Regions from separate parts of the Staphylococcus carnosus genome, predicted to be linked through region 1. Evidence: riboswitches for the same ligand, from Rfam matches in the RefSeq annotation. Region 1 holds a riboswitch; each other region holds the start of a gene.
The links. A riboswitch is a leader RNA that binds a small molecule or an ion and turns the genes downstream of it on or off. The one in region 1 is predicted to bind thiamine pyrophosphate.

Region 2: linked by a shared signal. The riboswitch ahead of DYE31_RS00970 (3-oxoacyl-ACP reductase) and the one ahead of DYE31_RS08945 (ECF transporter S component) in region 1 are both predicted to bind thiamine pyrophosphate.
Region 3: linked by a shared signal. The riboswitch ahead of thiC (phosphomethylpyrimidine synthase ThiC) and the one ahead of DYE31_RS08945 (ECF transporter S component) in region 1 are both predicted to bind thiamine pyrophosphate.

The regions. Positions count from the first base shown of each region.
Region 1 covers NZ_UHCT01000001.1:1,859,159-1,862,811, forward strand. The annotation lists gene DYE31_RS08935 (class I SAM-dependent rRNA methyltransferase) at 1-78, opposite strand, end outside; gene auxA (lipoteichoic acid stability factor AuxA) at 195-1,496, opposite strand; TPP riboswitch at 1,746-1,850, shown strand; gene DYE31_RS08945 (ECF transporter S component) at 1,954-2,529, shown strand; gene DYE31_RS08950 (ABC transporter ATP-binding protein) at 2,542-3,653, shown strand, end outside.
Region 2 covers NZ_UHCT01000001.1:218,923-222,575, forward strand. The annotation lists gene DYE31_RS00965 (LLM class flavin-dependent oxidoreductase) at 1-1,258, opposite strand, end outside; gene DYE31_RS00970 (3-oxoacyl-ACP reductase) at 1,422-2,117, opposite strand; TPP riboswitch at 2,229-2,330, opposite strand; gene DYE31_RS00975 (hypothetical protein) at 2,476-2,673, shown strand; gene DYE31_RS00980 (SdpI family protein) at 2,706-3,059, opposite strand; gene DYE31_RS00985 (MFS transporter) at 3,158-3,653, opposite strand, start outside.
Region 3 covers NZ_UHCT01000001.1:1,965,895-1,969,547, forward strand. The annotation lists partial or broken gene thiC (phosphomethylpyrimidine synthase ThiC) at 176-1,920, opposite strand; TPP riboswitch at 2,103-2,201, opposite strand; gene DYE31_RS09480 (MsnO8 family LLM class oxidoreductase) at 2,298-3,299, opposite strand; gene DYE31_RS09485 (peptide ABC transporter substrate-binding protein) at 3,462-3,653, opposite strand, start outside.

The DNA of each region.
Region 1 (3,653 bases):
AATGTCTTCTTCATCTACTAAAGGGTAATGATTTAAATATTTTTGTTCTTTACCTTTGTTAATAACTGCTGTCTTCATATTAAATTCCGCCTTTTGTTAGTATTTTATTTCATGTTAACGTATCATAACTTCCCTTTCTAAAGAGAAAGTTTAAAAAAGCTGAGAAACTACTAAGCGTTCCCCAGCTTTGAATTTTACTGATTATCAACAGGTGTGCGCATTTGAATTACAAATGCAATGATGACTGCAACCAGCATGATTAATAAAATTGGTGTGATAAAAATAGATAATAACAATCCATGGATCATGATATTCACAAATTCAGTCAACAATTTAAAGAATAAAATGCTGATCATAAACATTTGTACATAGTAGAATTTACCACGTAAGAAATGTGTCAATGTTGTAATGATATAAATGATAATTACAACTAATAATAAGAATAAGGTAATCCATTCAATAACATAAGAAGTTTGAGATAATTCCCATTCACCAGAAGCAAATAATGCATTTCTGTTATTTAATTCTAACAGTGTAAATAGAAATAAAATGATACCGCAAATCAATTCAACGATTCCTGGCTTAATCCATTTCGGACGTTTCATCCAGTTAGGAATATCATCGTCTTGTATATCAATTTTTTCTTTTATTGAGTTTTTAAATTTATCGCGCTTGTTTCTCATTTTTTCTAAATCAATGCTGCGTCTTGTGCGATAAGTGAATTCTTGAGTACGTTCTTGAAATTCACGGAATTGTTCTTTCGTTTGACTCATTGCACCATTTTTATCCGTACGAGAATATTCCATTTCTTCGCCTAATTCTGCTTTCGTAAGCGGTAAAGATCTTCTAAGGAAAAGGAAATTCCATATTGATATTTGTGCAAGAATCCACATTACAATAAAGAATGCATTTACACTTAAAATATCTATCATCGCAATTTCATGACTTTCAATACGTCCATACAATGCAATTTGTGTGATTAAATAACTGACTCCATATGCAGAAATTATCCACAAATAATGTTCTTTTCTATGATTATGGTTAAGTTCATCTTTATAGACAATATATCCTGTATGCACTATAAATGGTACAACAAAAATAATTGCTGCAAAGCCATATACTTGTGTCATTAAGATAATTGTAATAATAAAGAATAAAATCCCTATAATCAGGAAGAATATTGAAATATCATAATCGTATTTTGTTGTCATGAACAACAAATAACCAATCCATAATAATGCGATACCAAATACAATAATGAATATGGCACTAAATACTGGGAACTGCCCGATAAATCGACTCATTATCCGGATGATTTCTCCGAAGAATGCATTGATAAAATCCCACACATTATAAATATGTATATCGACTTTGCTCCCCTTAGCAAGCTTATGAATAAATGATAAATTCAATAAAATTATGATTCCAATGAAAAGTGAAACAATGCCAATAATCAAACTAAAAATGATCTCAGCGTGCTTCTTTAAATACGACATGTTTTTCACCTCATAGTTATTATATAGGAACATAAGTGTTGTGTCTTTAGTGAATGTAATAAATCATTCTATGGTAGTACATAGTATAAAGGAATTGATGTCTACTCTCAATCGGTTAATACCCTATTTAATACTGAAAATGCTTTTTAAGTAAAATCGTTTGAAGATATTGCAATACAAAGATTGAACGTACCTGAAATCATCTTGACAATCCTGTATAAAAAGCATACATTTATTATAAATCAATATAGAAAGCACTAGGGGTGTTTCGTAACTGAGATGAAGCAGTTTTGCTTCAAACCCTTCGAACCTGATCTAGCTTAGACTAGCGTAGGAAAGTGTAGGATGTCTGCCGGCAATATAATAAGGGCTATGCCGGTTTGTTCCGATGCCTATTTCACGCAGCTTGCTAGACAAGTTTGTGTGTTTTTTTATTTTATAGGAGGAATTATTACTTGTGTCAAAAGGACTTAAACTTTCAGACATCTTGGTAACTGTATTAATTGCAGTTGTTTTCGCTATCATTTATAACATTTGGAATTTAGTGTACAAAGCGATGCAAGTGACTGGATTACATCTTGAAGAACTTTCTTATGGTATGTGGTTTGCTGCTGCAGTCGTAGCTTACTTGATTATCCCTAAACCTGGTATTGCACTACTCGCTGAATTTGCAGCTGGTGCGGGTGAAACAATTGTTATGGGACGATTTGATATTGCAACAATAGTTTATGGATTATTGCAAGGTTTAGCTTGTGAAATTATTTTTGCGATTTTCCGTTATAAATCACGTACTATAATGGTTGCAATGCTTGCTGGTTTAGCTGCTGCATTAGTTACTTTCCCTATTGACTACTACTATGGTTATCTAGGTGAAGTTGCAGGATGGAACTTGTTCCTATATGTATTCTTCCGTTGTATCAGCGGTATTGTACTTGCAGGTCTTTTCCCTTATTACTTAGTTAAAGCACTCGATAAAACTGGTGTTACGAAATTATTTAGACCAGCTTCTCAAAAAGATTACGATAATTTGTAAGGAGATATTACTTTGTTACGCGCAAAAAACTTACGACTCAAATATCCAAATGCACCTGATAAAATATTTGATGGCTTAAATATAGAAATAAAGGATAAACAAAAAGTCTTATTATTGGGACCATCAGGATGCGGAAAAAGTACATTATTAAATGTACTAAGCGGAATCGTTCCTAATTTAATAGAATTACCAATGAAATACGATGATTTGGAAGTTGATTTAAATAGTGGTGTTATTTTCCAAGATCCTGACACTCAATTTTGTATGCCTAAAGTTTATGAAGAACTTGCTTTTGTATTAGAAAATAAACAAGTTCCTCGTAAAGAAATGGACCAATTAATTTTAAATGCCCTAGCTTCAGTCGATTTAGATGTGGGACCTAAACAAACTGTGCAAAAGCTAAGCGGCGGTATGAAACAAAAACTGGCGATTGCCGAAACTGTATTGCAAGAAGCACATACTCTCTTCTTAGATGAACCGACAGCAATGTTAGATGTAGATGCTACAGAAGATTTATGGAATCACATTAAAGATATGTGGCAAGATCAAACTGTATTGATTGTCGAACACAAAGTTGAACATATTTGGGAACATATCGACCGAGTAATTTTAATGAATTACAATGGCGAAATTATTGCTGATGATACGCCTGAAGTCATCTTGAGCCAACATGAAGCGTTACTGACTGAGTACGGTGTATGGCACCCACATGCTTGGGATTATGCACCTAAGAGCACTTTAAGTTCCGATACTGAAATCCAAACTAATTTTCAATTTCGTGATGGTGAAATTATTCGTGGCAAAAAATCATTAATTCAGATACCAGAATTGGAAATTGGAGCTGGCGAATGGATTACTATAACTGGAAAAAATGGCTCTGGTAAAACAACTTTATTAGAGTCTATGATGCAGTTGATTAAATATCACGGCAAAATGTCTTATCGTGGTCAGCGTTTACACAAAATTAAAGAAGCTGCTCAGCATATGTATTTGGTTTATCAAAACCCAGAATTACAATTCATAACAAACTCTGTCTATGAAGAAATTTTCATTAACTTTAGTGGCGATCATGCAAAAGAAGAAACTGAGAAACTCATTAAAATGCTGAATTTAGAAGCTGTACG
Region 2 (3,653 bases), 1.6 Mb from region 1:
GATACAGTCCGCGTTTCTGCATTTCTGGTACAATTAAATCAACAAAATCTTCAAGGCTGCCAGGTAATGTGGGTGGCATTAAATTAAAACCATCTGCTACACCTTCATTGAACCAATGCTCCATTTCATCCACAATTTCTTCTGGTGTACCAATCAATGTTAAATGACCGCCACCCGCATTCAAGTAACCTAATAATTCACGTACTGTGGGATTCGTATCATTAATAATTTCTAATACTGTTTCATAGCGTCCTACAGGTCCGGTGAAATCTTCAACTGGTGGTAAGTCTGGTACTTTTTTATCTAGTTCCCACTCAGTGCAGTCTTGTTGAACGAAAAAACTTAATTGTTTTAATGCTGTTTCAATCGGTAACTTATCATCTAAAGCTGCTTTCTTTTCTAAAGCTTCTTCATGAGTTTTACCAACATAAGTGACTAAACCTGGAAAGATTTTAAGACTCCGGTCAGTGTCGTCTTGTTTAGCAATTTCAGCATCCATGCGCTTTCTGAAATTTCTCGCTTGTTTAATATTCCATGAAACAGAATAAACTGCATCTGCATATTTAACTGCTAGAGCTACACCTTGTTTTGAAGCGCCAGCTTGCATTGAGACAGGTTTGCCTTGTGGACTGCTTGGCGTGGAAAGAGGGCCTTTTACTGCGAAATTAACTCCTTTATGATTAAAAGGCTGAATCTTTTCAGAATCGACCAACTTATTTGCTTCACGATTATGTTTAAAATCTTTTGGATGCCATGATTCAAAAGCAGCATTCATTACATCTGCAAATTCATCTGCAATAGCGTATCTTTCATCATGATTCGGCAACTCTGTCATTCCGTGATTTTTGGCTTCAAGATCTGTCATTGAAGTGACTAAATTCCATCCAACACGTCCACCAGAAATATGGTCGAGACTTAATAATTGTCTTGCAGCTGTATAAGGATTAGAAAATGTACTTGAAATTGTTGAAACCAAGCCGACATGGTTTGTTACTTGTGAAATAGCTGTCAAATTGACAATTGGATCAAACCAAAATGCGGGCATTGTTGTATCATCTTTAGCAGGAAAAGACTGATTATCAGCAAAAAAGACGGCATCAAATAAACCGCGTTCTGCAGTTTGTGCTAACTCTTGATAGTAAGCAATATCTCCAATACGTTCTATACTTGAATCAGGCATGAGCCATGCTGCTTGGTGATGACCAGAACCAAAAATAAGAATACCGATATGCAGTTGTTTATCTTTCTGCTCGGACATTACTTTTCACCTCGGATTAATTATTTTAAAAGAATAATAAAGAGGGAGAATAAGCTCTCCCTAATAAATTTGGTCTATAGAAAAATGTGATTTCGAAAGCACATTCTTAATTCATCGTTAAACCACCATCTACTGTGATGTTTTGTCCAGTAATACCTTTAGCTTATTCTGATACAAGATAAGCTACCGTATTGGCAACATCTTTAGGTGTTGTCACTTTTTTCAAAGGTGTAGATTGTGCAATTAAATCAAAAACTTCTGGTGTAGTTACAGCACTTGCATCTGTTGTTTTCAAAAGTCCTCCTGAAACAACATTTGCTGTAATACCATATTGTCCTAATTCAGCTGCGATATTGCGTGTGAAGCCGATTAAAGCAGCTTTTGCAGTAGTGTACTCATGGTATGGAACAACAGGATTTTGATAAAGGTTAGTTCCAATGCTTACAATGCTTCCGCTTTGATGTTCAATAAATTGAGGAACGACGCTTTGAACAACATTGAAAGCTGCTTTTAATGTGCCGTCAATTTGTTGTTGGTAGTCTTCCCAACTCATATCAGGGAAAGCTTTTTGTGCTGTTGGATCAAATTTAAATCCAACAAGTGCATTATTGACGACCGCATCAATTTGACCAAACTTCTCAGTTCCTTCTTTTACTAATTGGTCTACTTCTTTGCGATTAGTTACATCTGCTTGCAATGCAATAGCTTTTTCATTTCCAATTTCTTGCGCGAGTTGTTCAGCAGCTTCTTTACTTTGGTTATAATCGATGATGATGTTGAAACCTTGTTCAGCAAGCGTTTTGCTGATTACTTGACCTAGCCCGCGTGCACCGCCTGTTACGAGTACTGTTCTTGCCATATTCATCCGCTCCCTTTTTCTATAAATGAACATAAAAAATACGCATGATTACTAAAATCAGCGTAGGCAGAGAGCAGTCTGCACTCTGTATAAAAACAAATCAGAACATACTGCGGTTATCTCACACTTTCCTACGCTAGTTTCAGCTAGATCAGGTTCAAAGGGTCTGAGGAAATCCTCATCTCAGTTTAAAAAACACCCCTAGTGCGTATTGTTTTGTTACTTTCAATGTAGCTTGATTTTGTAAGCGTGTCAAGAAAGGCTATAACTAACATTTGAAGCGTGAAAACAAGATAGTGAAAGTGTTATGATAGAAAAGAATTCTAGCAGATAATTTTAGATGAATGGAGGGATTTGAATGTTCTGGTTAGGAATGTCATTCCCAATCTTGGCAGTAGGTTTCATTGTGATGGCTGTGCGTGAAGAAAAGAAACGTAAAGCAAAACAAAAAGAAAAACAAGCAAAATGGGAAGCAGAAAAAGCTCATGAAAACGGTGAGCCGTCAGATGAATCTGCAAATCATCATTCGAATGCCGAGAAAGAAGTTAAACATTAATTGGATATATAAGAGAAAGGCTAGCTGTACGGCTAGCCTTTTTGTTTGTGATTGAAGTTGTAAAGTTTGATTTCGGTAAGTGCAATAATCGAACCAACGCCTATTAAGTATATTAAAATTTGTAACCAAAATGAGATGAGCATAGGCGAAATCATCAAATCAAATAAAAACCAAATAAAACCTATTATTAAAAGTGTAAGATGGATTCGATTGAAAATTTGTTGAAAAGATTTTTGAGCAAAAGTCCATGCTTCTGATGACTTCAAAGATGATGGTGTACGATACCCGATTAGCATATTGCGTTGATTTACAATATCTTTGTCGATGAAACGAAAAATTAAGCACTTGATGGCTAGGACTAGTAACGTGATGCCGAATAATAACATGATGAAATCCTCTTTCTTATATTTATTCTAAATATAAAGTAAAAAGAAAAATAATACAATATGTATCGTATTTTTTGGTTAGTGCTTAAAATATACATTTAACTATTAATATCAGTTTTCTTAATAGAAATAGAGAAATAAATCAATGTCATTAATATAAGAAGTGCGATTGCAATGTAAATACTAGCTTGTGCATAGTTAAGTAGTAATCCGAATATTAAAAAAGACAATGGCATAAGTGATTGTACTATCGATTGGTTTAGAGAAAGGATACGTCCTTTAAACTCTTCTTTTATAAAGTTTTGCATATAAATAGAATAAGGAATATTCACTAATGGCAACGATAAACCAATGATAAGGTAGACACTAAATAAAGTGATAAAACCGATAGTTGCAGTAACATTAAATAATAATGCAATGCCTAAAATTAATACTGCAATAAACTGCATTAAGACAGCAGCTTGAGTCGGTCCTTTTAATTTATTTTTAATTGGAAAAACAGAAAACAGTAATGAAATTACAAACATCCCTACAGTCAGTGCAGACTCAATAATACCGAATTGTTGAGAAGATAACGCCATGGTTTGTACGGAA
Region 3 (3,653 bases), 110 kb from region 1:
AAAAATCCGCTTCTCAAACATTAAGCTCTATCCAAAATTCGGATGCTTTTTGGATTATCACAAGCCTGATATTATATGTCGAAACAATGTTGCTTGCAGTAATACATCATTAAATAATAAATCCCTCTATTAAGCAGTCGCTGAATAAGCGAAATGTTAATAGAGGGATTTTATATTATTGATAAACTCGACTACCTTGTTCTACAAAATCTTGTGCTTTTTCTTTCATTGCTTCTTTTCTTTCTTTTTCGTCAAAATGATTTTGGCGCAAATCATGTGAAATACGCATTGAACAGAATTTAGGACCACACATACTGCAGAAATGAGCAACTTTAGCAGATTCCTTTGGTAAAGTCTCATCATGGTATTCTCTTGCACGTTCAGGGTCTAACGAAAGATTGAATTGATCAATCCAGCGGAACTCAAAACGGGCTTTACTGATGGCATCATCTCGTTCTGCTGCGCCAGGAAGACCTTTTGCTAAATCAGCAGCATGTGCTGCAATTTTATAGGTAATCACACCTTCTCTGACATCATCTTTATTTGGTAATCCAAGATGTTCTTTAGGCGTAACGTAACAAAACATCGCTGTACCGTGACTGGCAATTTGTGCTGCTCCGATTGCTGAAGTGATGTGGTCATAAGCTGAGCAATATCTGTTGTCAGTGGTCCTAACGTATAAAATGGTGCTTCTTTACAATAAAAATCAGCTAAGTCCTGATTTTCTTTAATTTTATGCATTGGAATATGTCCAGGTCCTTCTATCATTACTTGTACATCATGCTGCCATGCAATGTCTGTTAATTCTCCTAATGTTTTCAACTCTGCAATCTGACTTTCATCATTCGCATCATAAATAGAACCAGGGCGTAACCCATCACCTAAAGAGACTGCAATATCATAACGATTCAGGATTTCACAAATATCACTGAAATGCTCATATAAAAAACTTTCTTCATGATGCGCAAGACACCATTGCGCCATAATAGAACCACCACGGGAAACAATACCTGTTAAGCGATCGACTGTTAATGGAACATACTGTAATAAGACGCCTGCATGAATGGTGAAGTAGTCCACACCTTGTTCAGCTTGTTCAATCAAAGTGTCTCTATAAATTTCCCAAGTCAAATCTTCAGCTACACCATTCACTTTTTCTAAAGCTTGATAAATTGGAACTGTACCCACAGGAACTGGTGAATTTCTTAATAAATATTCTCGTGTCGCATGAATGTTTTTACCTGTAGATAAATCCATAATTGTATCTGCACCCCAATGTGTTGCCCAAACCAATTTTTCAATCTCTGCTTCAATAGATGAAGAGACAGCGGAATTTCCAATATTCGCATTGATTTTCACTTGGAAATTTTTACCGATAATCATGGGCTCTGACTCAGGATGATTGACATTATTAGGAATAATTGCTCGGCCTCGTGCAATTTCATCACGCACAAATTCAGGTTCAACACCTTCACGCAGCGCTACGAATTTCATTTCTTTCGTAATCATACCTTGTCTTGCATAATGCATTTGTGTAATTCGTTTACCGTCTTGTGCACGTTTAGGCTGATATTTAAATGGTGTTTCAACAAATTTTTTATGTCCTTCTTTTTTAAATCCATTATCGATTGATTGAACTCTGCGACCTTCATAACTTTCAACATCATCTCGTGAAAGAATCCAATTTGAACGTAAATCTGGGATACCGTTTTGTACATCCACTTCATACTCTTCTTCATGATAAGGTCCTGCAGTATCATAAACTACAAAAGGTTCATTAACTTGTGTATCATATTCAGTCACAGTATCACTTAATTCGATTTCTCTAAAAGGAACACGGATATCTTCATCCTCACCTTGCTTAAAAATTCTGCGACTTGCCGGGAATCCTTTTTTCAATTCAATTTCATCTTGTCTCATTAAAAATAGCCTCCTCAAATCAATGCTAGGAGGCGTATTTGCCGAAAAATACATGATAAAATAAAAACGCATTCATTTTATTTATGAATGCGCAGAAAAGACTCTATTTTATGACTTCGAAAAAATTATGTAATAACTAACCTATTACAGGAATATACATATTTTCGAGTTTAAATTTCTCTTATCATTTTTACACGCTTCCCTACGCTAGTGCTAACTAGATCAGGTTCAAAGGGTTGATAATATATCTTTCAGCCTATACGGCACCCCTAGCAATGAATATTTAATTTACAAATTTATATTAACATTCATTATTTTAATGTTCAAGTCAATATCTAAAATGAAAAGTAATTAATATCATTCGAGTTTTTTAGCAGTTACACGTTTTCATTTGGATTCAACGGCGCTAATTCCCTGATTGTGTTCATTCTTAATTTATGGCTTTGTACAGGCATATGCAACATCCATTCATCAATCAAACCGCTTCGATTAACCTCATTCAATGTATCAACCACTTCTTCTTTGCTTCCGCTGATAATCCTCATTCTTTTCTCGGTAACTTCGAAGTTTTTTTCTGACTCATTTCGGTATTCATCCACTTGTTGTTTCGTATTTAATACAATTCTGCTTCCATCTTCAAATGTTAATTCGTAATGTCTTTGGGAGAATCTCATAGGCATCTTTTGATTTCCATCTGTTGTCACCACAGCAGGTATCGATACGATGAAACGCCCTTTTGGATAACGTTTTTTATATGCTTTCAACGCATTTTCTAACTCCGACAAATCAGAGTTAATGAAATAAGCATAGACAATACCTGTTTGTGCTTCTGCAGCTTGAATGGCTGAATGTTCACTTGTTCCTAATAAATATACCGGCACAGGTTTATCAGTTTCATCACGATGTGCAGTACGAATACCTTCATATTCACTATGATCAGTAAATTTTTGGGTGTTCAGTTGGTTTAAAAGTGAGAATTTCTCATCAAATTGCTTTAATGGTTTTTGCAGCTCTTCTTGTAATAAATCAACGACTTTTGGATATCCTCCAGGTGCTTTACCTACTGCTAAATCAACACGTTGATGCGACAGTTTATCTATTAAATGAAATTGTTCAATTACTTTTAGAGGATGACAGTGTTGCAGCATAACACCTCCAGAACCAATCCTCATTTGTTTTGTATGATCAAGCAAATACATAATCAGTATTTCTGGAGAAGTTCCTACCACATCTTTAAGATTATGATGTTCAGAGAGAAAATAGCGTGTATAACCTGATTGATCTGCTAGTTGGGCTAATTCTAACGTATGATTCAAAGCTTCTGTTACTGTTTGCCCTTTGTTTATGGGTGTTTGATCTAATATACTCATCGGTAACATGACATTCACCTCAATCTATTTCTTTTCTTAAATGCTAGGTTTGTTCGCTTTTAAAGTCAATTTTATAGCTTTCAGCAAACCAAAAACACACAGCCGAATTGACTGTGTGCTTTATTATATAGATTCTTTTGTTGAAGTGAATTTCTACCATTAAATTTCACTTTATTGATCTTTCTTTTTCTTTCCTGTTTCTCTATCAATACTCTTGTCGATATAGGCATGTTTAAGTGTAGTCTCTCCGCCAATTTCATGGTATACAATACCTTTCAATTGAGGATTACGAAGGCTTGCTGCACCTTGTTGATAAATCGGTGCAACTGGTGCTTCACTTAACATAAATTCTTCAGCATCTTT